DNA from 4 places in the Enterobacter sp. RIT637 genome. Region 2 is predicted to be linked to each of the others. Evidence: predicted binding sites of a transcription regulator. Region 2 holds the regulator's gene; each other region holds the start of a gene.
What was found. Region 2 encodes LexA, which represses DNA repair genes until DNA is damaged. Its sites were predicted from a motif close to TNCTGTATGTACATACAGNA; they were not measured.
Positions count from the first base shown of each region.

Region 1: a site for LexA is predicted at 4,137-4,156, ahead of metR (HTH-type transcriptional regulator MetR). Genes of this name have one in related genera too.
Region 3: a site for LexA is predicted at 3,745-3,764, ahead of mutH (DNA mismatch repair endonuclease MutH). Genes of this name have one in related genera too.
Region 4: a site for LexA is predicted at 2,870-2,889, ahead of dinB (DNA polymerase IV). Genes of this name have one in related genera too.

Region 1 is NZ_JAIHAZ010000005.1:174,375-181,838, forward strand. It holds gene rhtB (homoserine/homoserine lactone efflux protein) at 1-352, opposite strand, end outside; gene pldB (lysophospholipase L2) at 464-1,456, shown strand; gene yigL (sugar/pyridoxal phosphate phosphatase YigL) at 1,482-2,282, shown strand; gene K5E19_RS10770 (carboxylate/amino acid/amine transporter) at 2,365-3,264, shown strand; gene metR (HTH-type transcriptional regulator MetR) at 3,152-4,105, opposite strand; gene metE (5-methyltetrahydropteroyltriglutamate--homocysteine S-methyltransferase) at 4,221-6,482, shown strand; gene K5E19_RS10785 (dienelactone hydrolase family protein) at 6,531-7,337, opposite strand.
Region 2 is NZ_JAIHAZ010000028.1:4,366-11,829, reverse strand. It holds gene dusA (tRNA dihydrouridine(20/20a) synthase DusA) at 1-555, opposite strand, end outside; gene traF (conjugal transfer protein TraF) at 638-1,885, opposite strand; gene K5E19_RS22595 (cupin domain-containing protein) at 2,059-2,547, opposite strand; gene zur (zinc uptake transcriptional repressor Zur) at 2,662-3,174, shown strand; gene K5E19_RS22585 (CsbD family protein) at 3,222-3,431, opposite strand; gene dinF (MATE family efflux transporter DinF) at 3,552-4,889, opposite strand; gene lexA (transcriptional repressor LexA) at 4,952-5,560, opposite strand; gene K5E19_RS22570 (diacylglycerol kinase) at 5,669-6,037, opposite strand; gene plsB (glycerol-3-phosphate 1-O-acyltransferase PlsB) at 6,192-7,464, shown strand, end outside.
Region 3 is NZ_JAIHAZ010000006.1:218,544-226,007, reverse strand. It holds gene aas (bifunctional acyl-ACP--phospholipid O-acyltransferase/long-chain-fatty-acid--ACP ligase) at 1-9, shown strand, start outside; gene lplT (lysophospholipid transporter LplT) at 2-1,195, shown strand; gene K5E19_RS12220 (NADP(H)-dependent aldo-keto reductase) at 1,302-2,342, opposite strand; gene K5E19_RS12215 (YgdI/YgdR family lipoprotein) at 2,475-2,693, opposite strand; gene mutH (DNA mismatch repair endonuclease MutH) at 2,823-3,515, opposite strand; gene rppH (RNA pyrophosphohydrolase) at 4,199-4,729, shown strand; gene ptsP (phosphoenolpyruvate--protein phosphotransferase) at 4,742-6,988, shown strand; gene lgt (prolipoprotein diacylglyceryl transferase) at 7,179-7,464, shown strand, end outside.
Region 4 is NZ_JAIHAZ010000014.1:60,902-68,365, forward strand. It holds gene gpt (xanthine phosphoribosyltransferase) at 1-20, opposite strand, end outside; gene pepD (cytosol nonspecific dipeptidase) at 281-1,738, shown strand; gene dinB (DNA polymerase IV) at 1,794-2,852, opposite strand; gene nqrM ((Na+)-NQR maturation NqrM) at 2,961-3,161, opposite strand; gene nqrF (NADH:ubiquinone reductase (Na(+)-transporting) subunit F) at 3,164-4,387, opposite strand; gene nqrE (NADH:ubiquinone reductase (Na(+)-transporting) subunit E) at 4,398-4,994, opposite strand; gene K5E19_RS18095 (NADH:ubiquinone reductase (Na(+)-transporting) subunit D) at 5,001-5,639, opposite strand; gene K5E19_RS18100 (Na(+)-translocating NADH-quinone reductase subunit C) at 5,632-6,435, opposite strand; gene K5E19_RS18105 (NADH:ubiquinone reductase (Na(+)-transporting) subunit B) at 6,428-7,464, opposite strand, start outside.

The DNA.
Region 1 (7,464 bases), on a different contig from region 2:
CGAACACCGCACGCTTAAACAGATGGCCGCGGTTTTGCGTCTGGGCGAGCGTATTGAGGTTGATGGAGCCTGCGGCGCGCCACTGCTGGATGCCGAGCCAAATCAGATACGCCGCACCGGCCCATTTCAGCACTTCAAACGCCAGCACGGAGCGGGAGAACAGGGTCCCAAGACCAATTCCGACCAGCACAATATGAACGCCCAGCCCGGTCTGCAAACCGGCAATCGACGCCGCCGCACCGCGATAGCCGTGATTGATGGAGGTGGTCATGGTGTTAATGGCACCTGAGCCCGGCGAAAGGCTGAGGATAATGGATGTCAGCAGGTAGGCGAACCACCATTCGAAGGTCATTTGAAACTCCCGAACCGTCTATTTTTATGCCACAATACGCTATTGTTGAGTCATTTTGTGACCAGTGACGAAAAAAAACGATATTCCCTGGATTACGTGAGTGGAAACCCAATGTTTCAGCAGAAAAAGGACTGGGAAACACGAGAAAAAGCTTTTGCTGCTTTCTCTATGGGGCCGCTGACCGATTTCTGGCGGCAGCGTGAGGAAGATGAGTTTACGGGCGTCGGGGGCATCCCGGTGCGCTTCGTTCGTTTCCGCAATGAAAAAAATGACCGAGTGATTGTCGTCTGCCCCGGACGCATCGAAAGCTACGTTAAATATGCCGAACTGGCATACGACCTGGTCCATATGGGGTTCGACGTGCTGATCATCGACCACCGTGGACAGGGGTTATCCGGTCGTATGCTGCCGGATACGCACCGCGGGCACGTGGATAACTTCAGCGATTACGTCGACGATTTTGCAGCGTTCTGGCAGCAGGAAGTGCAGCCTGGCCCCTGGCGTAAGCGGTATATCCTTGCGCACTCCATGGGCGGTGCCATTTCGACGCTGTTTTTGCAACGGTATGCGCACCAGTGCGACGCCATTGCGCTCACCGCACCGATGTACGGTATTGTCATTCGTTTTCCCGATTGGATGGTGCGCCATCTTCTCGACTGGGCTGAGGGCCATCAGCGCATTCGCGAAGGCTATGCCATCGGTACCGGACGCTGGCGCGCATTGCCGTTCGCCATCAACGTTCTGACCCACAGTCGGCAGCGCTATCGCCGCAACCTGCGCTTTTATGCCGATGAACCGCGCTTGCGCGTTGGCGGCCCGACCTGGCACTGGGTGCGGGAAGGTATTCATGCTGGTGAGCAGGTGCTTGCTGGCGTTGGCGATGATGACACGCCAACTCTCCTGATTCAGGCGGAAGAAGAGCGTGTGGTGGATAACCGCATGCATGACCGCTATTGTGAACTGCGCGCTGCCGCCGGTCACCCCTGTGAAGGGGGGAAACCGCTGGTCATCAACGGCGCGTACCATGAGATCCTTTTTGAAAAGGACGCTATGCGCTCAGTCGCGCTCAACGCCATTGTTGAATTTTTCAACAGGCATAATTGATATTCACCAGAGGTTAAATTTTCCTATGTACCAGGTTGTTGCATCTGACTTAGATGGCACGCTGCTTTCCCCCGACCACACCCTGTCGCCTTACGCGAAAGAGACCTTAAAACTCCTGACTGCCCGTGGCGTGAACTTCGTGTTTGCCACCGGTCGCCACCACGTGGACGTGGGGCAGATCCGCGATAATCTGGAAATCAAATCGTACATGATCACCTCCAACGGTGCGCGCGTGCACGACACGGATGGTAACCTGATTTTTACCCACAATCTGGACCGCGATATTGCCGCCGATCTGTTCGGCGTGGTGCACAATAACCCGGATATCGTCACCAACGTTTATCGCGATGACGACTGGTTTATGAACCGCCACCGCCCGGATGAGATGCGTTTCTTCAAGGAAGCGGTATTTAACTACTCCCTGTACGAACCTGGCCTGCTGGAGCCGGAAGGGATCAGCAAGGTGTTCTTTACCTGTGAAAGCCATGAAGAGTTGCTGCCGCTGGAGCAGGCGATCAACGCGCGCTGGGGCGACCGCGTTAACGTGAGCTTCTCCACGCTGACCTGTCTGGAAGTGATGGCTGGTGGCGTCTCCAAAGGCCACGCGCTGGAAGCGGTGGCTAAACGTCTGGGCTTTGAGCTGAAAGACTGTATCGCGTTCGGAGACGGCATGAACGACGCTGAGATGCTCTCCATGGCGGGCAAAGGCTGCATCATGGAGAACGCGCACCAGCGCCTGAAAGACCTGCACCCGGAGCTGGAAGTGATCGGCACTAATGGCGATAACTCTGTGCCTAAGTATCTGCGCAAGCTGTTCCTTGAATAATCTTCATCTGATTATTTATTGCTCAGTTGTCAACTAAAGAGTTCGCTACAATGCCTGTCCTTCTTTCTGAGAGACAAGCATTGTGGCGCTACTCATTATCACCACTATCCTGTGGGCCTTCTCCTTTAGCCTGATTGGCGAATACCTTGCCGGATCGGTCGACAGCTACTTCTCGGTACTGATGCGGGTGGGGCTGGCGGCGCTGGTGTTCCTGCCGTTTCTGCGCGCGCGCGGACAATCGCTGAAAACGATTCTGCTGTATATGCTGGTGGGCGCGATGCAGCTCGGCATCATGTACCTGTTCAGCTTCCGGGCCTACGTTTATCTGTCCGTCTCGGAATTCCTGCTGTTCACCGTGCTCACGCCGCTCTATATCACGCTGATCTACGATCTGCTCAGCAGGCGTCGCCTGCGCTGGGGATATCTTTTAAGCGCGGCGCTGGCGGTGATCGGCGCGGCGATTATTCGCTATGACAAGGTCAGCGATCACTTCTGGACCGGGCTGATGTTCGTCCAGCTCGCCAACATCAGCTTCGCCATCGGCATGGTGGGCTACAAACGCCTGATGGAAACCCGTCCGATGCCGCAGCATAACGCGTTTGCCTGGTTTTATATGGGGGCCGCGATTGTCGCGGTGGTGGCGTGGTTTATGCTCGGTAACCCGCAAAAACTGCCGACCACCACCGTGCAGTGGGGCGTTCTGGTCTGGCTGGGCGTAGTGGCTTCCGGGCTGGGATACTTCATGTGGAACTACGGCGCTACGCAGGTAGACGCCGGTACGCTGGGGATCATGAATAACGTGCATGTCCCGGCAGGGCTGCTGGTCAATCTCGCCATCTGGCAGGAGCAGCCGCACTGGCCGAGCTTCCTTATTGGGGGAGCGGTGATCCTGGCTTCGCTGTGGGTACATCGCCGTTGGGTCGCTCCGCGCTCCGCACAAACGGAAGATGGTCGCACGCGTGGTTCCGCGCTGAGCGAATAAACGCTTCCGTAACCGGCTGACGCTGCTCGCCATCGCGCACGGCAGAGTACAGTCGACTCCACAGTCCTTCACCCAGGGTTTTGGTCACCACCAGACCCTGGCGTTCAAAACTCTCCACCACCCAGTGCGGCAGCGCCGCGATGCCCATTCTGGCCGCTACCATCTGAATCAACAGCAGGGTGTTATCCACGCTTTTTAGCTGTGGGCTAATCCCCGCAGGCTGCAGGAAGTGACGCCAGATATCCAGACGACTGCGCTGCACGGGATAAATCAGCAGCGTTTCCGTCGCCAGATCTTCCGGCGTGATGCGCGTTTTGCTGGCCAGCGGATGGTCCGGGGCCAGTACCAGGCGCACTTCATAATCAAACATCGGCGAATAGTGCAGGCCGCTGCGCGGCAGGATGTCGGACGTCATCACCAGATCCAGCTCGCCCTGCTGCAGCGAGGGCTGCGGATCAAAGGTCACGCCGGATTTGAAGTCCATCTCCACCTGCGGCCACTTCTGGCGGAAGTTCTCAAGCGCGGGGGTCAGCCACTGAATACAGCTATGGCACTCAATGGCAATGCGCAGTTTGGTTTGCTGCGGCTCGTTGCAGGACTGCAACGCGCTGGCGATCTGCGGCAGTACCTGGTTTGCCAGCTGCAGCAGAATTTCACCCTGCGGCGTAAAGCGCAGAGGCTGGCTCTTACGCACAAAAAGACGGAAGCCGAGGCGTTGTTCCAGATCGCTGAACTGGTGAGAAAGGGCAGACTGGGTCTGGTGCAGCGTGGCCGCCGCTGCCGCAAGAGAACCGCAGTTCCGCAACGCTTGTAGCGTTTTCAGGTGTTTAATCTCGATCATGAAAGTCCTTCACTTCGCCATGAACATTTTGCGCTTGAGGAATATACAGTACCTGCCAATTATAGATGTGTAAACATCTGGACGTCTAAATAGCAAATTTCATAAGGGGCATAACATGATAATCCGCAATCACACTCTCGGTTTTCCTCGCGTTGGCCTGCGCCGCGAACTGAAAAAAGCGCAAGAAAGCTACTGGGCGGGTAACACCACCCGTGAAGAACTGCTGACGGTGGGACGCGAGCTACGCGCCCGTCACTGGGAGCAGCAAAAACAGGCGGGCATTGACCTGCTGCCGGTGGGCGATTTCGCCTGGTACGACCATGTTCTGACGACCAGCCTGCTGCTTGGCAACGTGCCGGCTCGTCATCAGAACAAAGATGGATCGGTGGATATCGATACCCTGTTCCGCATCGGCCGTGGCCGTGCACCAACGGGTGAGCCAGCGGCAGCGGCGGAAATGACCAAGTGGTTCAACACCAACTACCACTATATGGTGCCGGAGTTCGTGAAAGGTCAGGAGTTCAGGCTGACCTGGACGCAACTGCTGGAAGAAGTGGACGAAGCGCTGGCGCTGGGTCATCAGGTGAAGCCCGTATTGCTGGGGCCAGTCACCTACCTGTGGCTGGGTAAGGTAAAAGGCGAACAGTTTGACCGCCTCAGCCTGCTGAAGGATATTCTGCCGGTCTACAAACAGGTGCTGATCGAGCTGGGCAAGCGCGGCATTCAGTGGGTGCAAATCGACGAACCGGCGCTGGTGCTCGAGCTGCCGCAGGCGTGGCTTGATGCCTTCAAATCGGCGTATGACGTGCTCACCGGGCAGGTGAAGCTGCTGCTCACTACCTATTTCGAAGGCGTGACGCCAAACCTGAAGACTATTACCGCGCTGCCGGTGCAGGGCCTGCACGTTGACCTCGTTCACGGTAAAGACGACGTCGCAGAGCTGCACAAACGCCTGCCAGCGGACTGGCTGCTTTCTGCCGGGCTGGTTAACGGTCGCAACGTCTGGCGTGCCGATCTGACGGAGAAATATGCACAGATCAAGGACATCGTCGGCAAACGAGAGCTGTGGGTGGCATCCTCTTGCTCGCTTCTGCATAGTCCAATCGATCTCAGCGTGGAGACACGTCTCGACCCTGAAGTAAAAAGCTGGTTTGCCTTCGCCCTGCAAAAATGCGAAGAGCTAACGCTGCTGCGCGATGCGCTGAACAGCGGCGAGACGGCGGCGATTACCGAATGGAGCGCACCGATCCAGGCGCGTCGTCACTCGGCGCGGGTGCACAACCCGGCGGTGGAAAAACGCCTGGCGGCCATCACCGCGCAGGACAGCCAGCGCCAGAGCCCGTATGAAGTACGCGCCGAAGCGCAGCGTGTCCGTTTCAACCTGCCCGCGTGGCCGACCACCACAATTGGTTCTTTCCCGCAAACCACCGAAATCCGCGGACTGCGTCTGGACTTCAAGAAGGGCAACCTGGATGCGAACAACTACCGCACCGGTATCGCTGAGCACATCAAGCAGGCAATTATCGAGCAGGAGCGTTTAGGTCTGGACGTGCTGGTGCACGGCGAGGCCGAGCGTAACGACATGGTGGAATACTTCGGTGAGCACCTGGACGGCTTCGTCTTTACCCAGAACGGCTGGGTGCAGAGCTATGGCTCCCGCTGCGTGAAGCCGCCAGTGGTCATCGGCGACGTCAGCCGCCCGGAAGCGATCACCGTGGAGTGGGCGAAGTATGCCCAGTCCCTGACCGACAAGCCGGTAAAAGGGATGCTCACCGGTCCGGTAACCATTCTCTGCTGGTCCTTCCCGCGCGAAGACGTGACCCGTGAAACCATCGCGAAGCAAATCGCGCTGGCGCTGCGTGATGAAGTGGCGGATCTGGAAGCCGCAGGCATTGGCATCATCCAGATTGACGAACCGGCGCTGCGCGAAGGTCTGCCGCTGCGCCGCAGCGACTGGGATGCCTACCTGCAGTGGGGCGTGGAAGCGTTCCGCATCAACGCCGCGGTGGCGAAGGATGATACCCAGATCCACACCCACATGTGCTACTGCGAATTTAACGACATCATGGATTCGATTGCCGCGCTGGACGCCGACGTGATCACCATCGAGACCTCGCGTTCAGACATGGAGCTGCTGGAGTCGTTTGAAGAGTTCGACTACCCGAATGAAATCGGGCCGGGCGTGTACGACATTCACTCCCCGAACGTGCCCAGCGTGGAGTGGATTGAAGCCCTGCTGAAAAAAGCGGCCCAGCGCATTCCGGCGGAACGTCTGTGGGTGAACCCGGACTGTGGACTGAAAACCCGCGGCTGGCCGGAGACGCGTGCGGCGCTGGCGAACATGGTGAAGGCGGCGCAGAACTTGCGTCAGGCTTGATAAAGCGTAGGCCCGGTAAGGCGTTGCCGCCACCGGGCTTTTTTGCTTTTAGGCTTTTTTGCCGCCGTGCTGGCTAAACCACGCCAGCATCCGCTGCCAGCCATCTTTGGCTGATTCTGCGTGATAGCTCGGGCGATAATCGGCATTAAACGCGTGTCCGGCATCCGGGTAGACCACGATCTCCGCTTTCGCATTCGCCGCGCGTAGCGCATGGCGCATGGTCTCGACGGTATCAAGCGGAATGCCGGTATCCTGACCACCGTAAAGCCCTAACACCGGCGCATTCAAATCCGTAGCGATATCAACAGGCTGCTTCGGCGAGTTCAGCGTTTTTTCACCTACCAGCTTGCCGTACCAGGCGACGGCCGCTTTCAGCTGCGGGTTATGCGCGGCATACAGCCAGCTAATGCGTCCGCCCCAGCAGAATCCGGTCACCAGCAGACGATGTGCATCGCCCCCGTTGCGCGCGGCCCAGCTGGCAACGTGATCAAGGTCAGCCAGCACCTGGGCATCCGGGACTTTGCTCACCAGATTGTTGAACAACGTAGGGATATCGCTGTAATCGTTCGGATCGCCCTGACGGAAATAGAGCTCTGGCGCAATGGCCAGGTACCCTTCCAGCGCCAGCCGGCGGCAGAGGTCGCGAATATGCTCGTGAACGCCAAAAATTTCCTGAACCACAATCACGATCGGCAGCGGACCCTCTGCCGATTTTGGTCGCGCGTGATAAGCAGGCATATTCTCCCCCTGCGAGGGGATGGAGGTCTCGCCCGCAGTAATGGCTTCTTCTGAGGTTGAGACGATGGTTGAAGCATGCGGAGCCGCAGCAGGTGCAAAACCGGTTTTTTCAGTCATGGCATTCTCCGTACCAATGAGTTAGCGCAAAGGTAAATATAGTCACCAGGTTAACAACCCACAGTGCCTTATACGGTCTATCTTTTGTGCAGCACCTGGCGATATAACTTGTTAATGTGATGTAAGT
Region 2 (7,464 bases):
CTCTTTCGGGCTGAGGCCGGAGAGCCAGGCTTTTCGCGCGTGGATGATGAACATCTCGCACTCGCCTTTCCCGGATACCGTATTGATGAAATCGCACAGGAATTCGTAGCTGTCCTGGTCATCAATGCCGATACGGGTTTTGACCGTTACCGGGATAGAGACGACGTCGCGCATGGCTTTGATGCAGTCCGCCACCAGCTGCGCGTTACCCATCAGGCACGCGCCGAACATGCCGTTTTGCACGCGATCGGAAGGACAACCAACGTTCAGGTTTATTTCGTCATAGCCGCGTTCTTCGGCCAGCTTCGCGCACTGCGCCAGCGCGGTCGGATCGCTGCCGCCCAGCTGCAGGGCAACCGGATGCTCTTCTTCGCTATAGGCCAGATAGTCGCCCTTACCGTGAATAATTGCCCCGGTTGTCACCATTTCGGTATACAGCAGCGTATGGCGGGAGAGCTGACGCAGGAAGTAACGGCAGTGTCTGTCCGTCCAGTCGAGCATCGGCGCAATGGAGAAACGGTGTGCAGGGAAAGCAGTCTGTAATTCTGACGACATGGCGAAGTTTTAAGCATCTGGTGGAAAAGGGGCGCTACTATAGCACAAAGAAAAGCCGGAGGCGCAGCGCCTCCGGTTCTCGTTAAAACGTCATGCTTAGCTGTGCCCCTGCGCCCCAGGTTTCGTCCTCGCCGTACAGGCCCATCAGGTCAACGTGGACGGTGTTAAACGGCGCAAAACCAACACCGCCGGTAAAGACATTGCTGTCATTGCCTTTCATATCCGCCCGATAACCGGCACGCACGGCGAGCCAGCTGAGCGGCGTCACCTCGGCACCGACGCCAACATATTGCGAGGTATCTTCGCTTTTAAAGCCCTTGGTTTCGGTCAGATCGCCATCAGCCGTCAGGGTCACAAGATCGGTATGCCACGCCGCACCCGCCGTGACAACAGGGCTGATTTGATAGGTATCACGCACCCCACCCACCTCTTTGGTGTCGATATCACGCGAGAAAAGGTTTTGTCCGGTCAGGCCAACCGTCCAGTTTTCCCCGAAGTCCGCCGCAAGACCGGCATCGACGTTAAAGCCAGTATCATCATTGCGGTAACGGCTGCTGTTGATGTCGCCACTGTCGAAGTTGTAAATCGAGACGGTGTAGTTATAGAGCCAGGTCTTTTGCAGCTTCGGCGTGATACCCAATGAAACCGGCACACCGCTGATATCAAACTGACGCGCGACCGTCACGCCATAGTCCGAAACGATTGCCGCGCGGCCAAAGCCTTTTGATTTTAGATTATTAGGGTTAACCGTTAGCGCGGTCGCGGGAACAGCCTCAACACCGCGCAATATGTCGATATCGCCCTGATCGATGTAAGAGCTGACGCGTGCACGCGCATTCGCTTTCGCCACAAAGGCGACGGAGAGCACGTCATTAGGAATACTGACGGCGATCCCCCCACCCGCTTTACCGCTGGCGGTTTTTCCTTTCAGGGAATCCAGCTGATCGGCAAGATCGCCCGCAGCAGAAGAGACCTGCTGAGAAGCAGGGCTGAGCGGATTTAAGAGATCGATGAGGTTGATGTTGTCCAGCGTGCTGCGATAGCGGCTTACATCGTCGCTGATATCATCGATTTTATCCCGTAGGTTATCTTTGTCTGAAATCTGCGCGCCGATGGACGGCAGGATCACCGTGATACCATCGTCAGGTTTCGCTTTCGCCAGTAATGCCGGGTTGATTAATGTACCGCTGCCGTAGGTTCCTGCTGCAACGCCCGTTCCCCCCATCGCGTCACTGCGCGCTTCTGTCCAGGTATTGGCTGCTCCCGCCTGATTTGCCATAAAAAAGGAGACAGCAATGCTAACCACCGAAAATTTAAAATATTTTTTCACAGTATGCCCGTTATAGTCTGTTATGAAATAACCCCTGTCTGTTATCACCCAAACAGGAACGAACTATTGCTGTGAATAAGTAGTAAAAGACCCGCTATTTCTTTCCCTAAGTAAAATTCCCTTACGGCCTGTTGTAATTTGTGACGGCCCTCAATATTTATAGAAGAGGAAAATTATTTCCGCTCGGGTTTTCCATTGTGCGGCCCAAAAAATTGAGGAGGATGATCTACCCAGCGGTCCTCACGCGTCGCGGCATAGACCGGGTTCAGCGGATAGTAGATGCGGTTTTGCTTTTTGTTGGCCTCGCCGACAACCAGCAACCGTACCTCTTCATCAGTGTTGTTTATAAAGGTATGGCAAACGCCCGTCCCGGCGGGGAACCCCACGCTGTCTCCTGGTTCAAGCTTCCACAGGTAGCCGTTTATCCAGGCCTCCGGATGCCCTTCAAGCACATAAATAAACTCTTCTTCGTCGCTTTCCGCATGCGGATAAGACGTACGACGCCCTGGCGGCAAACGCTCATGATGAATACCAATGCGGCCTAAGCCTAGCCTGCGAGCGAGGGGCGCGCCGATGGAAAAAAGTTCGTCACTGTCGGGATAGGTCGAATCGTCAGCACCTTCCACATCTTTCCAGTGCTTAATACAGTCAGGTCTTTTCATGGTTAATTCCCCGAATTGCGATGCGTCAGGTATAGCACAGCCTGGTGGATCTCGGTGTTTTTACCAGAACATGATAAAGTGAGGGTTTTCCATCCTATACATCCGAGGTGCTAAATGGATAAGTCCACAAAAGAGCTGTTAGCGCAGGCCGAAAAGCTGTGTGCGCAACGCAATGTGCGCCTGACTCCGCAGCGCCTCGAGGTCTTGCGCCTGATGAGCCTGCAACAGGGTGCCATCAGCGCATATGACCTGCTGGACTTGCTGCGCGCAAGCGAACCGCAGGCAAAACCGCCTACGGTTTATCGCGCGCTGGATTTCCTGCTGGAACAAGGTTTTGTACACAAGGTTGAATCGACCAATAGCTATGTACTGTGCCATCTGTTCGATCAGCCAACCCATACCTCAGCCATGTTTATCTGCGATCGCTGCGGTGCGGTAAAGGAAGAGGGTGCGGAAGGCGTGGAAGATATTATGCATACGCTGGCGGCTAAAATGGGCTTCGCCCTGCGTCATAACGTGATTGAAGCGCACGGGCTGTGCTCGGCGTGCGTGGAGGTGGAAGCCTGCCGTCATCAGGACGCCTGTCAGCACGACCACTCTATTCTCGTGAAGAAAAAGCCGCGTTAACGGCAAAAGAAAAGGCGGCTTAGAGCCGCCCTGTGGGTTATTCAGCGTTACCAGCGGTAGTCATTACGGGTTTCCCAGTCTTTGACTTCGGTTTCCGCCTGGTCTTTCGCGTAGCCGTAACGTTCCTGAATTTTACCGACAAGCTGATCGCGTTTACCTTCAATGACGGTCATATCGTCATCCGTCAGCTTACCCCACTGTTCTTTCGCTTTACCTTTGAACTGCTTCCAGTTGCCGCCGATTTCGTCTTTATTCATCATCGTGTCCTCTTAGTTAAGCGTTGGGTCGTAACGTCCGTTACGTTCTTTTCTGCTGGACGTGATAATTATTGTAGTTAAGGATTCGGCGGTTGATTTCATATTCGGAATCTTTAACCGTCACGATATATCGTGACGGGAAGGGAGCCAGGTATTGTTTTGCCAGTGGCGGTGCCAGATGAATGCCAGCGACAATCCGCGCAGCGACAGGAAAACCGCCAGCGCCAGCCATAAACCGTGATTACCCAAATACGGTAAGGTCAGCAGCGTGAGGCCAAAGCCTGCAGCCGCGACGGCCATGCTGTTACGCATCTCCGCGCCGCGGGTTGCGCCAATAAACATGCCATCCAGCAGATAACACCAGACGCCCACCACCGGTAAGATCACCTGCCAGATGAGATAGTGGCTCGCCAGTTCGCGTAATGCCGGTAACGACGTGAGTAACGCGATAATGTCGCTGCCGAAACAGGCATAAATCAGTGCGAACGCCAGCGCGACCAGACCTGACTGACGGCAAGCCGCCCGCCACACCTCGTGGAGCTGGCCAGTTTCACGCGCACCGTATGCCTGCCCGGAGTGCGCCTCCACGGCGTAAGCAAAGCCGTCCAGCGCATACGCGGTAAACGTCAGCAATGTCATCAGCACCGCATTTACCGCAACGATCTCAGGCCCAAGACGGGCACCAAAAACCGTTAACGCACCAAAACAGAGCTGTAGCAGGAGCGAGCGCAGCATGATGTCCCGGTTCAGCGCCAGCAGCTTGCGGATGTTGCCGCGCCACGCGGTTTTCAGCATGACCAGGGAAACCCCACGCAGGGCCAGTACGCGCCAGACCATCCACAGACCGATGATAAACGTGCCGTATTCTGCGACTGCGGTTGCCAACGCCGCGCCCTGTACGTTCATGTGCAGACCCATCACCAGCCAGAGGTCGAGCACGATGTTCAAAAGGTTTCCCACCACCAGCAGGATGACCGGCGCACGAGCGTACTGCACGCCCAGCAGCCAGCCCAGCAGAACCAGGTTTGCCAGCGATGCGGGCGCACTGAGCCAGCGAATTTCAAGAAAGCGCCTGGCCTGCTCAAGTACCGCCTCGCTCCCGCCCACAATATGCAGCGCCAGATCAATCAGCGGCGTGCGAAACAGAACGATTAACGCGCCAGCCCCAAGCGCCAGAACGAGTGGTTGCACCAGCGCGCGCGCCAGTCGCAGCGGATCTTTCGCGCCATAGGCTTGTGCCGTCAGCCCCGTGGTACTCATGCGTAAGAAGAGCAGGAGCATAAAGAGAAAACTGGTTGCCGTTGCGCCAATCGCCACGCCGCCCAGATAAACGGGAGAATCCAGATGACCAATCACCGCGGTGTCCACCAGGCCAAGCAAAGGAACGGTGATATTGGAAAAAATCATCGGCAGTGCAAGACGCCACAATGCCTTATCAGAAGCTGTAAGCAGTGACATGAAAGATACCGGGAATGGGAAATGAGTCAGGCTACGGAGTCCCGCAGCCTGTCAGGAAGAGGTTACAGCCATTCACCGTTGCGGATAACGCCAACGGCCAGACCTTCAATGGAGAAGTTCTGTTCGCGCAGATCCACCACAATCGGGGAGAATTCGTTATTTTCGGGCAGCAGCTGTACGGTGTTACCCTGTTTCTTCAGTCGCTTGACGGTCACTTCATCATCAATACGCGCGACCACAACCTGACCGTTACGCACATCCTGGGTTTTGTGAACGGCCAGCAGATCGCCATCAAGAATGCCGATATCTTTCATGGACATCCCGCTGACGCGCAGCAGGAAATCTGCACTCGGCTTGAACATACCAGGATCGACCTGATAGTGACCTTCAATATGCTGCTGGGCCAACAGAGGTTCACCCGCGGCGACACGGCCAACCAGCGGAATGCCTGTCTCTTCTTCCACCAGCAGACGAATGCCGCGAGACGCGCCAGACACAATTTCAATCACACCTTTGCGCGCCAGCGCTTTCAGATGTTCCTCGGCCGCATTTGGAGAACGGAAGCCCAGACGCTGCGCGATTTCCGCACGCGTGGGTGGCATACCCGTCTGGCCGATATGATCCCGGATGAGATCAAACACCTCTTGCTGCCTGGTCGTTAACGCTTTCATTCCGCCCCCTGGGTGTATATACAGTTATGCTGTGAGTATATACAGTCAAAGGCGATTTTGGAACCAAAAACTGCACAAAAAACCAGGGACTTAATTATTCCTCGAGGCTCATCGGAAATGTGACCAAAGCAGCGTGACCCAGGTGATCGCTGCCGTGATAATCGCCAGCAGCACAGCGGCAGACCCCATGTCTTTCGCACGGCCAGAAAGTTCGTGGAAATCTGAACCGATACGGTCCACAACCGCCTCAATAGCGCTATTGAGAATTTCCACTATCATCACCAAAAGAACAGAGCCGATGAGAAGCACGCGGGTAATAGCATCAACATCAAGGAAACAGGCGATGATAACCGCGACGATAGCGGCAACGCCCTCCTGGCGAAACGCGGCTTCATTGACCCATGCGGCACGGAAACCTTTCCATGAATAGCCAGCAGCTTTGATGATTCGGGTTAACCCAGTGGTATTATTGGCCATTAAAAGAACCTTTTATTGGAAAAAGCGTCACTAACTATAAGCGCAGCGCGTTTTGCTGCAGCCTGAAGTATGACGGGTAACAACAGAAATTTTGCGCGCTTTCTGTTATCCTTGCGCCGCAATTGCATTATTAACCAGAGGCTTTACATCGTTTATGTCCGGCTGGCCACGAATTTACTACAAATTACTTAATTTACCATTAAGCGTCCTGGTAAAAAGTAAGTCTATCCCAGCAGAACCTGCGCTGGAATTAGGGCTCGATACGTCGCGCCCTATTATGTACGTTTTGCCTTATAACTCGAAGGCAGACCTGCTGACGCTTCGCGCCCAATGTCTGGCGCATGATTTACCTGACCCACTTGAACCGCTTGAAGTTGATGGCACTCTGCTGCCGCGCTATGTGTTTATCCACGGCGGACCACGCGTGTTTACCTATTACACGCCGAAAGAAGAGTCCATCAAGCTGTTCCATGACTATCTCGACCTGCACCGCAGCAATCCCGATCTGGATGTGCAGATGGTGCCGGTCTCAGTGATGTTTGGTCGCCGTCCGGGCCGCGAAAAAGGCGAAGAGAATCCGCCGCTGCGTATGCTCAACGGCATCCAGAAGTTCTTCGCGGTCTCCTGGCTGGGACGCGACAGCTTTGTACGCTTCTCCCCTTCCGTTTCGCTGCGCCGTATGGCGGACGAGCACGGCACCGACAAGATCATCGCGCAAAAACTGGCGCGTGTGGCGCGTATGCACTTCGCACGCCAGCGTCTGGCTGCCGTTGGGCCTCGTCTCCCGGCGCGTCAGGATCTGTTCAACAAGCTGCTGGCCTCCAAAGCGATTGCCCGCGCGGTTGAAGACGAAGCGCGCAGCAAGAAGATTTCCCACGAGAAAGCACAGCAGAACGCCATTGCGCTGATGGAAGAGATTGCGGCTAACTTCTCCTACGAGATGATTCGTCTCTCCGACCGTATCCTGAGCTTCACCTGGAACCGTCTCTATCAGGGCATTAACGTCCACAACGCCGAGCGCGTACGCCAGCTGGCCCACGACGGCCATGAAATTGTCTATGTGCCCTGCCACCGCAGCCACATGGACTACCTGCTGCTCTCCTATGTGTTGTATCACCAGGGACTGGTACCACCGCACATTGCGGCGGGCATCAACCTGAACTTCTGGCCAGCAGGCCCGATCTTCCGCCGTCTGGGTGCGTTCTTCATCCGTCGTACCTTTAAGGGCAACAAGCTCTACTCCACCGTATTCCGTGAATATCTCGGCGAGCTGTTCAGCCGCGGCTATTCCGTTGAATACTTCGTGGAGGGCGGTCGTTCCCGTACCGGTCGTCTGCTCGATCCGAAAACCGGCACGCTGTCGATGACCATCCAGGCAATGCTGCGCGGCGGTACGCGTCCGATCACGCTGGTGCCGATCTACATTG
Region 3 (7,464 bases), on a different contig from region 2:
AATGCATGAGTCAGCACACACTAACAACTCACTCCGGTCGAAGGGCATGATGGCGGTTATCGCCGCGCAGTTTCTCTCTGCATTCGGCGATAACGCGCTGCTGTTTGCCACACTGGCGTTGCTCAAGGCCGAGTTTTACCCCGACTGGAGCCAGCCGATCCTCCAGATGGTGTTTGTGGGTGCTTATATTATTTTCGCGCCGTTTGTGGGGCAGGTGGCGGACAGCTTCCCTAAAGGTCGGGTGATGATGTTCGCCAACGGCCTGAAGCTGTTGGGCGCGGCAAGTATCTGCTTTGGTATTAACCCGTTTATCGGCTATACGCTGGTAGGCATTGGCGCGGCATCTTACTCTCCGGCGAAGTATGGCATCCTGGGCGAGCTGACGACGGGCGATAAGCTGGTGAAAGCCAACGGTCTGATGGAGTCCTCAACCATCGCGGCGATTTTGCTCGGGTCCGTCGCGGGCGGCGTGCTGGCGGACTGGCATGTGCTGGCAGCTCTGGGCGTTTGTGCGGTGGTGTACGGCGGGGCGGTTGTCGCGAACCTGTTTATTCCCAGACTGCCGGTGGCGCGTCCGGGCCAGTCCTGGCGTTTTGGGCCGATGACCGGCAGCTTCTTTAACGCCTGCCGCGTACTGTGGCGCAACGGTGAAACGCGTTTCTCATTGATGGGAACCAGCATGTTCTGGGGGGCGGGCGTCACGCTACGTTTCCTGCTGGTGCTGTGGGTACCGATGGCGCTGGGGATCACCGACAACGCAACGCCAACCTACCTGAATGCAATGGTCGCCGTGGGGATTGTCGTCGGGGCAGGGGCTGCGGCGAAACTGGTCACGCTTGAGACCGTTGCGCGCTGTATGCCAGCAGGGATTTTAATCGGTGTCGGCGTGCTGTTCTTCTCGCTGCAGCATGCGCTGTTGCCAGCCTACGTGCTGCTTATCCTGATTGGTATTCTGGGCGGTTTCTTTGTGGTGCCGCTGAATGCGCTTTTACAGGAGCGCGGAAAACAGACCGTGGGGGCCGGAAATGCCATTGCCGTGCAAAACCTTGGTGAAAACGTAGCGATGCTGCTGATGCTGGGGCTTTATTCGCTGGCGGTTAAAGTGGGCGTGCCGGTGGTGGCCATTGGCGTTGGATTTGGCGCGCTGTTTGCGCTGGCGATTGCAGGATTATGGATCTGGCAGCGTCGGCGTTGATCTCTTTGCCCGGTGGCGGCTTCGCCTTACCGGGCCTACAAAATCAGCAAACATCACGAAACGTAGGCCGGGTCAGGCGAAGCCGCCACCCGGCAAAAGCGTCCAGCTATGGTGCCGGGTATGTGTATACCTGATGCACCGCTTCAATCTCCGCTAACACCGCTTCACTCAGGTTCAGATTGAAACTCTCAATATTGGTTTTCAACTGTTCCATAGTGGTCGCGCCCAGCAGGGTGCTGGCAACAAACGGCTGACGGCGCACGAAGGCCAGCGCCATTTGGGCGGGGTCAAGACCGTGACGTTTGGCGATATCCACATAGGCCGCAACGGCTTTCTGCGTTTGCTCACCGCTGTAGCGGGTAAAGCGGCTGAAGAGCGTGTTACGCGCCCCGGCAGGCTTCGCGCCGTTCAGGTATTTGCCCGTCAGCGTGCCGAAGCCGAGACAGGAATAGGCCAGCAGCTCCACCTCTTCATATTGCGTCACCTCCGCCAGACCGACCTCATAACTGCGGTTAAGCAGACTGTACGGGTTCTGGATGGTGACGATGCGCGGGAGATCGTGTTTATCGGCAAGGTGCAGATAACGCATCACGCCAAATGCGGTTTCGTTAGACACGCCGATGTAGCGGATTTTCCCCGCGCGCTGGCACTCTGTCAGCGCTTCCAGCGTTTCCAGCAGCGTAACGGCGGGCGCGCTCTCGTTCCAGCTGTAGCCAAGCTTGCCAAAGCAGTTGGTCGGACGCTGCGGCCAGTGTACCTGGTACAGGTCGAGATAGTCGGTTTGCAGACGCTTCAGGCTGGCATCCAGCGCGGCGCGAATATTCTTACGATCGAGGATCTGGTTTGGGCGGATCCCGGCATCGTTATTACGTGAGGGGCCGCTGACTTTAGAGGCGATAACGAGCTTTTCGCGATTGCCGCGTTTTGCCAGCCAGTTTCCCACATAAGTTTCAGTGAGCCCCTGCGTTTCCGGACGGGGAGGGACAGGGTACATCTCTGCGACATCAATCAGGTTAATGCCCTGGCTGACGGCATAATCGAGTTGTGCATGGGCATCGGCTTCGCTGTTTTGTTCACCAAATGTCATCGTGCCCAACCCCAGTTGGCTTATCTCCAGAGCGCTATGGGGGATACGGTGATAATGCATAGCCGGCTTCCTTCATTAAACATACAGACGCGTCAGGTACTTCCCGACAAAGGAATATAAACATGGCAGAGGGGAAGCAAAAGGGGAAGGAAAAAATAAAAAAGGCCAGCAAGCGACTGACCTTTAACGGGTTTATCGCTCGATAATTTGCGAGACTTCGTCGCGGTTAATCTGCATTTTATTCCCTGCCGGGTCGCGGTAACTCACCAGCCCGGTATCGTCGTCGACTTCGGGTTTACCATCGGTCAGGATCATCCGACCATCTTTTGTAGACATAACATAATCACTGCTACAGCCCGATACCGCAAACGCCAACCCGACTGCAGAAATTAACACTGCCCATTTTTTCATCGTTATCGTCCTCACCTGGCTTGTATTAAATCATAGTGTAGTAATAACCTGATATGACGAAAGCAGGAAGCGGTAAAATCTTAAAAACCCGGTGATTATGTTTGATAGCTCGCAAAATTCGTTAAAAACCTACGTATTTAGTAAGAAATGGCGTGCGAGCAGCGTGCTGGTGAAATTCTTTTTGAGATAAAAGCCTCGCGGCAACGTCAGGATTGGCTCGCCGTGAGCGCCGATCGCTTCGGTAAGGGCCTTGCTGTTGGCCGCCTTCGGACGCAGCTGCAACACCTCACCGTGACGAGCGGTGATGCGCTCAACCTGCCCAAGGACGATCATGTCCATTAACTCTTCCCAGTCCAGACGCAACTGCTGCTCTTCGTCTTCGTCAGGGCTCCAGAGCAGCGGCGCGCCCACCCGCCGTTCGGCTAGCGGGATCTGACGTTCACCTTCCACCGGAACCCACAGTACGCGTTTCAGTTTATGGCGTACGTGACTGGTTTCCCAGGTAACGCCGGTATTGCCGGTCAATGGCGCCACGCAGACAAACGTGGTTTCCAGCGGTCTTCCCTGCCGGTCAATGGGGATCGTTTTTAACTCCACGCCCAGCGCGGCGAAATCTTGTTCTGGCTTACTGCCCGCGCTGGCACCTAACCACAGTTCCAGCAGCATGCCGATCCAGCCCTTGTCTCTTTTCAGATCGTCAGGGATCGGTAAACCCGCCAGTGCCGCCAGGTCACCAAGCGAATAGCCTGCCAGACGCTGCGCCTGGGTCAGTAACTCGGTTTCGCTGGAGGGAGGAGTAAGCAAGGGAGCAAGCGGAAGCATGGTGGTAACCTTATGATTAAAAAATGAACTAAGAAATTATCCCTTGTGGATAGAGTCTACCGTTTTCTGTACGAATAATCCATGTGTATGATTTATAGGTTTTTTTATTGCTGCAAAATTATTATGCCCGCGTCTAAAAACAGGTTGTTCAAATCTGGTCACTGACAATAAACAGGATCTTACACCCACTTATCCACAGAAAAGTGGGATAACTGGGAATAACCCACACTACTGTTTCGATTTACAGCCTTGACGTGCGACGAAAATCGAATTTTCAGACAAATTGTGCCTAACTTATTGGCACAATCTGTGGATAAAACCGACGCTGTTCGATCTTTCATCAGTACAACGATCGCTGATGTGATGATCGTCACGTTATCTGTTCTGGTATCAACAATTATGCCTTTAACTCTATGAAAAATAGTGTTTTTAATAATGAGTGGTATAAACGGCTATAAACGACGATTCAGGTTGTTCATCGGTAATTCCATACTTCTTCACAACTATATCCACAGAAAAGGTGAATAAAATTGCCCTTACGGTCCCTTATCTGTTTATAACTCCACGCAAATTTGTGAGTTATTCAAATGTTATTAGGTTGCAAGCCTGTAAGAGAGTGGTTTACCGCCTCCCTGTAGTGTGAAACAATCATTTATATATAAGGTTTAGTTTGGGGTAGTCCGGTGATTGATGACGATGGCTACCGCCCGAACGTAGGAATAGTAATTTGTAATCGTCAGGGTCAGGTTATGTGGGCCCGTCGATATGGTCAGCACTCCTGGCAATTCCCGCAAGGCGGGATCAATCCAGGAGAGTCCCCAGAACAAGCGATGTACCGGGAGCTGTTTGAAGAGGTCGGTTTAAGCCGAAAAGATGTTCGCATCCTGGCTTCGACCCGCAACTGGTTGCGTTACAAGTTACCGAAACGTTTGGTGCGTTGGGACACAAAGCCGGTTTGTATCGGCCAGAAACAGAAGTGGTTTCTTCTGCAGTTGGTGGGCAACGATTCAGATATCAATATGCAAACCAGCAGTACGCCGGAGTTTGATGGCTGGCGTTGGGTGAGCTATTGGTATCCTGTTCGTCAGGTCGTGTCATTTAAGCGCGATGTTTACCGTAGGGTGATGAAAGAGTTCGCAAGTGTTGTTATGCAGCTTCAGGAGATCCCGCCTAAGCCGCAGAGCGCACCTGCCTGGCGACGTAAAAGAGGTTAAGCTACGCAAATCATGCTCACCCGCTTGCGCGAAATAGTCGAGAAGGTCGCCAGTGCGCCTCGCCTGAACGAGGCGCTGAATATTCTGGTGACTGATATCTGTCTGGCGATGGAAACCGAAGTCTGTTCGGTGTATCTGGCCGACCATGACCGGCGTTGCTATTACCTGATGGCGACTCGTGGTTTGAAAAAACCACGAGGCCGCACCGTTACGCTCGCTTTTGATGAAGGTATCGTTGGGCTGGTTGGTCGTCTGGCCGAACCCATTAACCTTGCTGATGCGCAAAAACACCCTAGCTTCAAATATATTCCTTCCGTAAAAGAAGAACGCTTCCGCGCCTTCCTGGGCGTGCCGATTATCCAGCGTCGTCAGCTGCTCGGCGTTCTCGTTGTTCAGCAGCGGGAGCTGCGCCAGTACGATGAAAGCGAAGAGTCATTCCTTGTGACGCTCGCCACGCAGATGGCCGCCATCCTCTCTCAGTCTCAGCTCGCTGCCCTGTTTGGACAGTATCGTCACACGCGCATTCGTGCGCTCCCGGCGTCACCGGGTGTGGCAATCGCCGAAGGCTGGATGGACGCCACGTTGCCGCTGATGGAGCAGGTTTACGAGGCCTCGACGCTTGATGAAGCGCTCGAACGCGAGCGTCTTACCGCTGCACTGGAAGAGGCTTCCAACGAATTTCGCCGCTACAGCAAACGCTTTGCTGCGGGTGCGCAAAAAGAGACTGCGGCGATCTTTGACCTCTATTCGCACCTGCTTTCCGATGCGCGTCTGCGCCGTGAGCTTTTTGCGGAAGTGGATAAAGGTTCGGTGGCCGAATGGGCCGTTAAAAAAGTCATCGAAAAATTTGCCGAGCAGTTTGCGGCACTGACCGATGGTTATTTGAAGGAGCGTGCCGGGGATTTACGCGCGCTGGGGCAGCGTTTGCTGTTCCATCTTGATGACACCATTCAGGGCGCGAATGCCTGGCCAAAACGGTTTGTGCTGGTGGCGGATGAACTCTCAGCGACGACGCTGGCAGAGCTACCGCAGGACAGGCTCGCCGGGGTGGTGGTGCGCGATGGTGCCGCCAACTCCCATGCTGCCATCATGGTGCGTGCGCTCGGTATTCCAACCGTCATGGGGGCCGATATCCAGCCCTCAGTGCTCCACCGCCGCACGCTGGTGGTGGACGGCTATCGCGGTGAGCTGCTGGTCGATCCTGAGCCGGTTCTGCTGCAGGAATACCAGCGGCTTATCAGTGAAGAGAATGAATTAAGCAAGCTGGCGGAAGATGACGTTAACCTGCCCGCACAGCTTAAGAGCGGTGAGCGGATCAAAGTCATGCTCAACGCCGGGTTAAGTCCCGAGCACGAAGAGAAGCTCGGCAGCCGGATCGACGGTATTGGCTTATACCGCACTGAGATCCCGTTCATGCTGCAAAGCGGCTTCCCGTCAGAAGAGGAGCAGGTGGCGCAGTATCAGGGGATGCTGCAGATGTTTAACGACAAGCCGGTCACGCTGCGCACGCTGGACGTCGGGGCGGATAAACAACTGCCGTACATGCCTATCAGTGAAGAAAACCCGTGTCTGGGCTGGCGCGGGATCCGCATCACGCTCGACCAGCCGGAGATCTTCCTGATCCAGGTTCGTGCCATGCTGCGTGCAAATGCGGCAACGGGCAACCTCAGCATTTTATTGCCGATGGTCACCAGCATTGACGAAATCGACGAAGCAAAACGCTTGATCGAACGCGCGGGCCGCGAAGTGGAAGAGATGATCGGCTATGCGATCCCTAAACCACGTATTGGCGTGATGCTCGAAGTGCCGTCGATGGTCTTTATGCTGCCGCAGCTGGCAACCCGCGTTGATTTTATCTCCGTCGGGACCAACGATTTAACGCAGTACATACTGGCCGTTGATCGTAATAACACGCGCGTCGCGAGTATCTATGACAGCCTGCATCCGGCGATGCTTCGGGCACTCGCCATGATTGCACGTGAAGCGGAGCAGTACGGTCTTGATTTGCGTCTGTGTGGTGAAATGGCTGGCGATTCGATGTGCGTCGCCATTCTGATTGGCCTGGGCTTCCGTCACCTGTCCATGAACGGCCGTTCTGTCGCGCGCGTGAAGTATCTGTTACGTCATATCGAAATAGAAGATGCGCGCGAGTTGGCGGAACGCAGTCTGGACGCACAGATGGCAACAGAAGTACGGCATCAGGTCGCAGCGTTTATGGAACGACGCGGCATGGGTGGCCTAATCCGCGGCGGTCGCTAATTTGCATTTCTCCCTCTCCCCGTAGGAGAGGGCTGGGGTGAAATACCCTATACACATCTTTTACATCTCAGGCGCATCCTCCATGCCTGCCTTATGCTATCATTCGCAACTTTGGAGCCTCTGCGACACGCAGAAGCGCATTTCTACCGCTGTCCACTTTCAGCGGAATAACAACATCTTGTGGTGACAGATGAACAGTGGTTATCTGCATTTTCCGGAATTTGATCCGGTTATTTTCTCAGTAGGACCTGTCGCGTTGCACTGGTACGGTTTGATGTACCTGGTGGGCTTCATTTTTGCGATGTGGCTTGCGAGCCGTCGCGCGGGCCGTCCCGGCAGTGGCTGGACGAAGAACGAAGTTGAGAACCTGCTTTATGCTGGCTTCCTCGGGGTATTCCTGGGTGGGCGTATCGGCTATGTCCTGTTCTATAACTTCCCGGTATTCCTCAACGATCCGCTCTATCTGTTCCGCGTCT
Region 4 (7,464 bases), on a different contig from region 2:
ACGACGTATTTTTCGCTCATGTGAAGTGTCCCAGCCTGTTTATATACGGCTTAAAAAGTGTTCGAGGGGGAAATAGGTTGCGCGAGATTATAGAGATCTGACGCACTAAAAACCAGTGTTTAGCGCCCCGAGCCTGAGTTTTTACATGCTTTATGCTACCCGCCGCCGGAGAAAGTGGTATTCTCAGATGCATCTCGCAAGCCTGTCTTGTGGTAACTATTAACCTGCTAACTCTGTGACCTGCAACCCTGTTTGCAGCGCATCGACAAGGAGACTTATCGTGTCTGAACTGTCTCAATTATCTCCACAACCGCTGTGGGATATTTTTGCCAAAATCTGTTCCATTCCACACCCTTCCTACCATGAAGAACAGCTTGCCGAACACATTATGGGCTGGGCGAAGGAAAAAGGTCTGCACGCCGAGCGCGACCAGGTTGGCAACATTCTGATCCGCAAGCCCGCCACTGCAGGCATGGAAAACCGTAAACCGGTAGTGCTCCAGGCGCACCTGGACATGGTTCCGCAGAAAAACAACGACACCGTTCACGACTTCACCAAAGATCCTATCCAGCCGTACATCGACGGCGAGTGGGTGAAAGCGCGCGGCACCACCCTGGGCGCGGATAACGGCATCGGTATGGCCTCTGCGCTGGCGGTGCTGGCTGACGACAGCGTTGAGCACGGTCCGCTGGAAGTGCTGCTGACCATGACCGAAGAAGCGGGCATGGACGGCGCGTTCGGTCTGCAGGCCAACTGGCTGCAGGCGGACATCCTGATCAACACCGATTCCGAAGAAGAAGGCGAGATCTACATGGGCTGCGCGGGCGGGATTGATTTCATCTCTACCCTGCCGCTGTCTCGTGAAGCGATTCCTGCGGGCTACCAGACCTTCAAGCTGACGCTGAAAGGGCTGAAAGGCGGCCACTCCGGCGGTGATATTCACCTGGGCCTGGGTAACGCCAACAAACTGCTGGCACGCTTCCTGGCGGGCCACGCGGCCAAGCTGGATCTGCGTCTGGTCGATTTCAACGGCGGTACGCTGCGTAATGCGATCCCACGCGAAGCCTTCGCCACCGTTGCCGTTCCTGCGGCAAACGCAGACGAGCTGAAAAAGCTCTCCAGCGTTTATCTCGACATCCTGAAAAACGAACTGTCGGCGAAAGAGAAAAACCTGACCGTAGTGCTGGAATCCGTGACCACGGATAAATCCGCCCTGACCGTGCAGTCTCGTGACAGCTTCATTCAGTTGCTGAACGCGACGCCAAACGGCGTGATCCGCAACTCTGACGTCGCGAAAGGCGTGGTGGAAACGTCCCTGAACGTGGGCGTGGTGACCATGGGCGACGACAGCGCAGAGATCATCTGCCTGATCCGCTCGCTGATCGACAGCGGTAAAGAGTACGTGGTGAGCATGCTGGAATCTCTGGGCACACTGGCGGGCGCGAAAACGTCTGCAAAAGGCAGCTACCCGGGCTGGCAGCCGGATGCAAGTTCTCCGGTGATGGCACTGGTGCGTGAAACATACCAGCGTCTGTTCAACAGCACCCCGAACATTCAGGTAATCCACGCCGGTCTGGAATGTGGTCTGTTCAAGAAACCATATCCGGACATGGACATGGTCTCTATCGGGCCAACCATTACCGGTCCGCACTCGCCGGATGAGCAGGTTCATATCGAAAGCGTCGGTCACTACTGGACGCTGCTGACTGAACTGCTGAAAGCGATTCCTGCTAAGTAATTCGCCGTCTGATGCCCGGTGGCGCTTCGCTTACCGGGCCTACGATGGATACAACCTACAGTCCCAATACCAGCTGTCGTTCCAACTGCGGATCCAGCAGCGTGACGTGCAATCCCACCAGCCTCACCCCTCGCCCGCCTCGTCGTTCTTCCCAGGCCTTTTTTGCGGTCGCGATAAGATCGTCTTTATTCAGACGCGGCCAGACGTGTTCCTGCGTGGTCTGCTGGAAATCGTTAAATTTTAACTTGATGCCCTGCCGGGCGATCAGCAGGTCCGGCTTCACCTTGATTAAGCGTCGCTCCAGCTCAGGGTAAAGCTGTTCCGTGATAATGGCTTCGCACTCGGACCAGTCATGAATATCTTCAATGAGGGTGCGCTCGACGCCAACGGATTTACGTAGCCGTTCGCTGTTCACATCGCGATCGTCAATCCCCTGGCTGCGCTCCCACAGCACACGACCAAACTTACCAAAGCGTTTGAGCAGCATGGCGAGATCGCTTCGCTGCACGTCTTCGCAGGTCCGTAGCCCCATGCTTTCAAGTTTGGCGGCGGAGACTTTCCCCACGCCGGGTATTTTGCCGAGCGGCAGCGTTTTCAAAAACGCAGGCACCTCTTCAGGGGTGATGACGTACTGACCGTTGGGTTTATTTAAATCTGAGGCGATTTTGGCAAGAAATTTCACGGGCGCCACGCCCGCCGATGCGGTCAAATTCAGCTCGTTGAATATCGTCTGGCGGATCTCCTGAGCCATCAGCGTGGCGGAGCCGTGGCAATGTACACTGTCGGTCACATCCAGATAGGCTTCGTCCAGCGACAGTGGCTCTATCAGAGAGGTATAGCGGGAGAAGATTTCCCGAATATGAATTGAGGCCTCTTTATAAGCATCAAACCGACCGGGCAGGAGCGTGAGATGAGGGCAAAGCTTTAAGGCCATTGCCGTCGGCATGGCGCTGCGCACGCCAAATTTGCGCGCAGGGTAGTTGGCAGTGCTGATCACCCCACGCTGAACACGGCTGCCACCAATGGCGATGGGAATATCCCGCAGCGCCGGGTTGTCACGCATCTCCACTGCGGCAAAAAAGCAGTCCATATCGACATGGATTATTTTGCGCATAGTAAGCCCTCACTCATTACTGGATAAGTATACAGTAAATAAATGAGGATTGAGAAGCAGATGTGAAAACGCCGGGTGGCGGCTTTGCCTTACCCGGCCTATATACGTTTAAATAATGCGCTGCTGTTCGCGGGCCATCCTTTTCTTCCGCGCATCGCAGGGTTCCGGGCAGTCGCACACCTTTTCCATCCCAAGGGATGAAATACCGCCGCAGCTGCCCTGAATGCTTTTACGCTTGATGATCCAGCCTAATGACATGCCGAGCACCACCAGCACAAACACCGCGAATGTTGCCAGAAACGTCAGCATCATCAGCCTCCAAAATCATCAAGCATGATGTTCTCATCTTCGACGCCAAGATCTTTAAGCATCTTAATCACGGCGGCGTTCATCATCGGCGGACCACACATATAGAACTCGCAGTCTTCCGGCGCCGGGTGCTGTTTGAGGTAGTTTTCATACAGCACGTTGTGGATGAAGCCCGTATAGCCCGTCCAGTTATCTTCCGGCTGCGGATCGGAAAGCGCCACGTGGAAGGTAAAGTTAGGGTTCTCACGCGCCAGCTGTTCAAACTCGTCGTCGTAGAACATCTCGCGCAGGGAACGTGCACCGTACCAGAAGCTGATTTTACGCTTGCTGCTAAGACGTTTGAGCTGGTCGAAGATGTGCGAGCGCATCGGGGCCATACCGGCACCGCCGCCGATAAAGACCATTTCCGCGTCGGTATCTTTGGCAAAGAACTCACCGAACGGGCCGGAGATCGTCACCTTGTCGCCTGGCTTGAGGGACCAGATATATGACGACATGACGCCCGGCGGGGCATCAGGCACATTCGGTGGCGGCGTGGCGATACGCACGTTGAGCATGATAATGCCCTTCTCTTCCGGGTAGTTAGCCATGGAGTAGGCACGAAGCGCTGGCTCTTTTACCTCGGAAACGAAGCGGAAGAGGTTAAATTTATCCCAGTCTGCCCGGTATTCATCGGGCACGTCGAAGTCAGCATACGCCACGGTGTGCGCCGGACAATCAATCTGAATATAGCCCCCCGCGCGGAACGGGACGCTCTCCCCTTCAGGGACGCGCAGCTTAAGCTCTTTAATGAACGTGGCTTTGTTATCGTTAGAGATAACCTCGCACTCCCATTTTTTCACGCCGAAGATCTCTTCCGGCAGCTCAATCTTCATGTTCTGGCGCACCGCGACCTGACAGGCCAGGCGGCAACCTTCTTTCGCTTCACGCTTCGTGATATGCGACAGTTCAGTTGGCAGAATATGACCGCCCCCCTCTTTCACCGTCACACGACACTGTCCGCATGAGCCGCCGCCACCGCAGGCTGATGAGACAAAAATCCCATTGCCCGAAAGCGTATTAAGCAGCTTATCGCCTGCCGGTGTGCTGATCTGGTTCTGCGGATCGTCATTAATATCAATGATCACATCCCCGGAATTGACCAGTTTTGCTCGCGCCACCAGAATCAGCCCTGACAGCACCAGTACTATCAGCGTGAACATCACCACGCCAAGAATAATTTCCATCTGTTAGCCCTTATAGCTGCACACCGGAGAAGGACATAAAGCCCAACGCCATCAGGCCGGTGGTGATAAAGGTGATCCCTAAGCCACGCAGACCCGCAGGCACGTTGGCATATTTCATTTTTTCACGGATCCCCGCCATGGTGACAATCGCCAGCATCCAGCCGATACCGGAACCGAAGCCGTACACCACCGATTCACTGAAGTTGTAATCGCGCTGAACCATAAACGAGACGCCGCCGAAGATGGCGCAGTTCACCGCGATCAGCGGCAGGAAGATCCCCAGCGCGTTGTACAGCGACGGGAAATACTTATCGAGGATCATCTCCAGGATTTGCACCAGCGCCGCAATCACCCCGATAAAGGTGATAAAGTTGAGGAAGCTGAGATCGACCCCTTCCACCAGCGCGCTGTCCCGCAGCACGAAGTTGAACACCAGGTTGTTAATCGGAACCGAAAGCCCCAACACAACGGTGACCGCCACGCCCAGACCAAATGCCGTCGAGACCTTTTTAGAAACAGCCAGGAACGTACACATGCCCAGGAAGAAGGCAAGCGCCATGTTTTCAACAAACACCGCGCGCACAAATAAACTCAGGTAATGAGCCATTGTCGGTTACTCCTTTTCCTGCTGTTCAGGCTTCAACGTACGAATCAGCCAGATCAGCAAACCGATAATGAAAAACGCGCTTGGGGCCAGCAGGAACAGGCCGTTCGGCAGATACCAGCCGCCGTTCTGCACCGTATCCAGCACCGGAATGCCAAACAGCTTGCCGCTGCCAATCAGCTCGCGCAGGAAACCGACCGTCAGGAGGATTACGCCATAACCCAGGCCGTTGCCAATACCGTCCATAAAACTCGCCAGCGGCGGCATTTTCATGGCGTAGGCTTCCGCACGCCCCATCACGATACAGTTGGTGATGATCAGCCCGACAAACACCGATAGCTGCTTCGACGTTTCGTAGGCGCAAGCGCGCAGCAGCTGATCGACCACGATCACCAGCGAAGCGATGATCGCCATCTGCACGATGATCCTCACGCTGTTGGGGATGTGGTGGCGAATCATCGAGATAAACATGCTGGAGAACGCCGTAACCAGCGTAACAGCAAGCGTCATCACCACCGCCGTTTCCAGCTTGGTTGTCACCGCCAGGGCTGAACAGACGCCCAGCACCTGTAGCGTTATCGGGTTATTGGCTAACAGTGGGCCAATCAGCACCTTTTTAACTTCTTTCAGTTCGCCCGTATCAGCCATTATTCAGCGCTCCTTCACGTACATTTTTCAGGAAGGGGCCAAAGCCCAGTTCACCCATCCAGAAATCAAAACTGTGCTGCACCCCGTTAGAGGTGAGCGTGGCGCCGGAAAGGCCGTCAACGGCGAATTCATCCCCGGGACGCGCCCCCCCTTTCACCACTCTCAGCGCAGGCTGGCCGTTATCATCGAGCACTTTTTTACCGACAAACTGCGCTCGCCAGTTAGGGTTTTCCACTTCGCCACCCAGCCCCGGCGTTTCGCCCTGATCGTAATAAGTAATGCCTTTGACCGTGCGTCCATCGGTATCCAGTGCCACAAAGGCGTACATCATTGACCACAGCCCGTTACCGTAGATCGGCAAAACCACTTCCTGTATGCGTTTTTGCTCGTCGCGCACCAGGTAGATCTCCGCGATGTTGCTACGGCGCTTTATACCTGCCGGATCCTGCGATGCGTCAAGCACGGTGCTCATCTGCGGATCTTTCAGCGCCAGTGCCTGGTTATACTTCGCCGGGTCTTTATCCATCAGCTCACCGGTTTTTAAATTCACCAGCCGTGGGGTGATGCGTTCGGCAAACACATCGGCGACGTCGTCCTTTGTCATCCCTCCCTGCATCAGCCCGGCCACGGCCAGAATGTTGCGCTGTTTATCCAGCGCGCGTTGCTCCTGCTGCAGCGGTTTTAACCCCACGGCAGAACCCGCAACCACGATGGAACAAACCAGACACAGCACCAGCACCACCAGCAGCGTTTTGCTGATGCTGTCGTTATTTTTAACCTTTTTAACCTCAGCCACGCGCCTTCCTCCGCTTAATGTTGGCGCGTACGACCAGATAGTCGAACAGCGGCGCAAACAGGTTGGCAAACAGAATGGCCAACATCATCCCTTCCGGATAGGCCGGGTTGACCACGCGAATCAATACACACATGACGCCAATGAGCGCGCCGTAACACCATTTACCTCTGTCGGTAAACGAGGCCGAGACGGGATCGGTAGCCATGAACATCATGCCAAACGCAAATCCGCCCAGCACCAGGTGCCAGTACCACGGCATGGAGAACATCGCGTTAGTGTCTGAACCAATGAGGTTGAACAGCGTGGCGGTAAGCACCATGCCGAGCATGACGCCCGCGACGATGCGCCAGGAGGCCACGCGGCCAAAGAGAATGATGGCCCCGCCGATCAAAATCATCAGGGTGGAGACTTCCCCGATGGAACCCGGAATGTTGCCAATAAACGCATCAAACCAGGTCACCGGCTGGCCGGTCGCATTGTTAACCAACGTTTCGCCGCCGCCTGCCGCCCACTGTGAAAGCGGCGTCGCGCCGGAGAAACCGTCGGCAGCCGTCCACACCAGGTCGCCGGAGATCTGCGCCGGATAAGCAAAGAACAGGAACGCACGCCCCGCCAGCGCCGGGTTGAGGAAGTTCCGTCCGGTCCCGCCGAAGATCTCCTTGGCAATCACCACGCCAAAGCTGATCCCCAGCGCCGCCTGCCAGAGCGGCAGCGTTGGCGGAACAATCAGGGCAAACAGAATGGAGGTAACAAAGAAACCTTCGTTGATCTCGTGCTTGCGAATGATGGCGAACAGCACTTCCCAGAAGCCGCCCACGATAAAGACGGTCATGTAGATCGGCAGGAAGAAGACCGCACCCAGCGTCATCATACTCAGCCAGCCCGCGTCTGCAGCAAAGCTGACCCCCAGCGACTGCGCCAGACGGTAATGCCAGTCGGACTGGATCACCTGCGCCAGCTGTTGTGCATCGTACATGTGGTGCAGTGCCGGAATGGTCTGCAAGCCGACGTTGTACATGCCCCAGAACA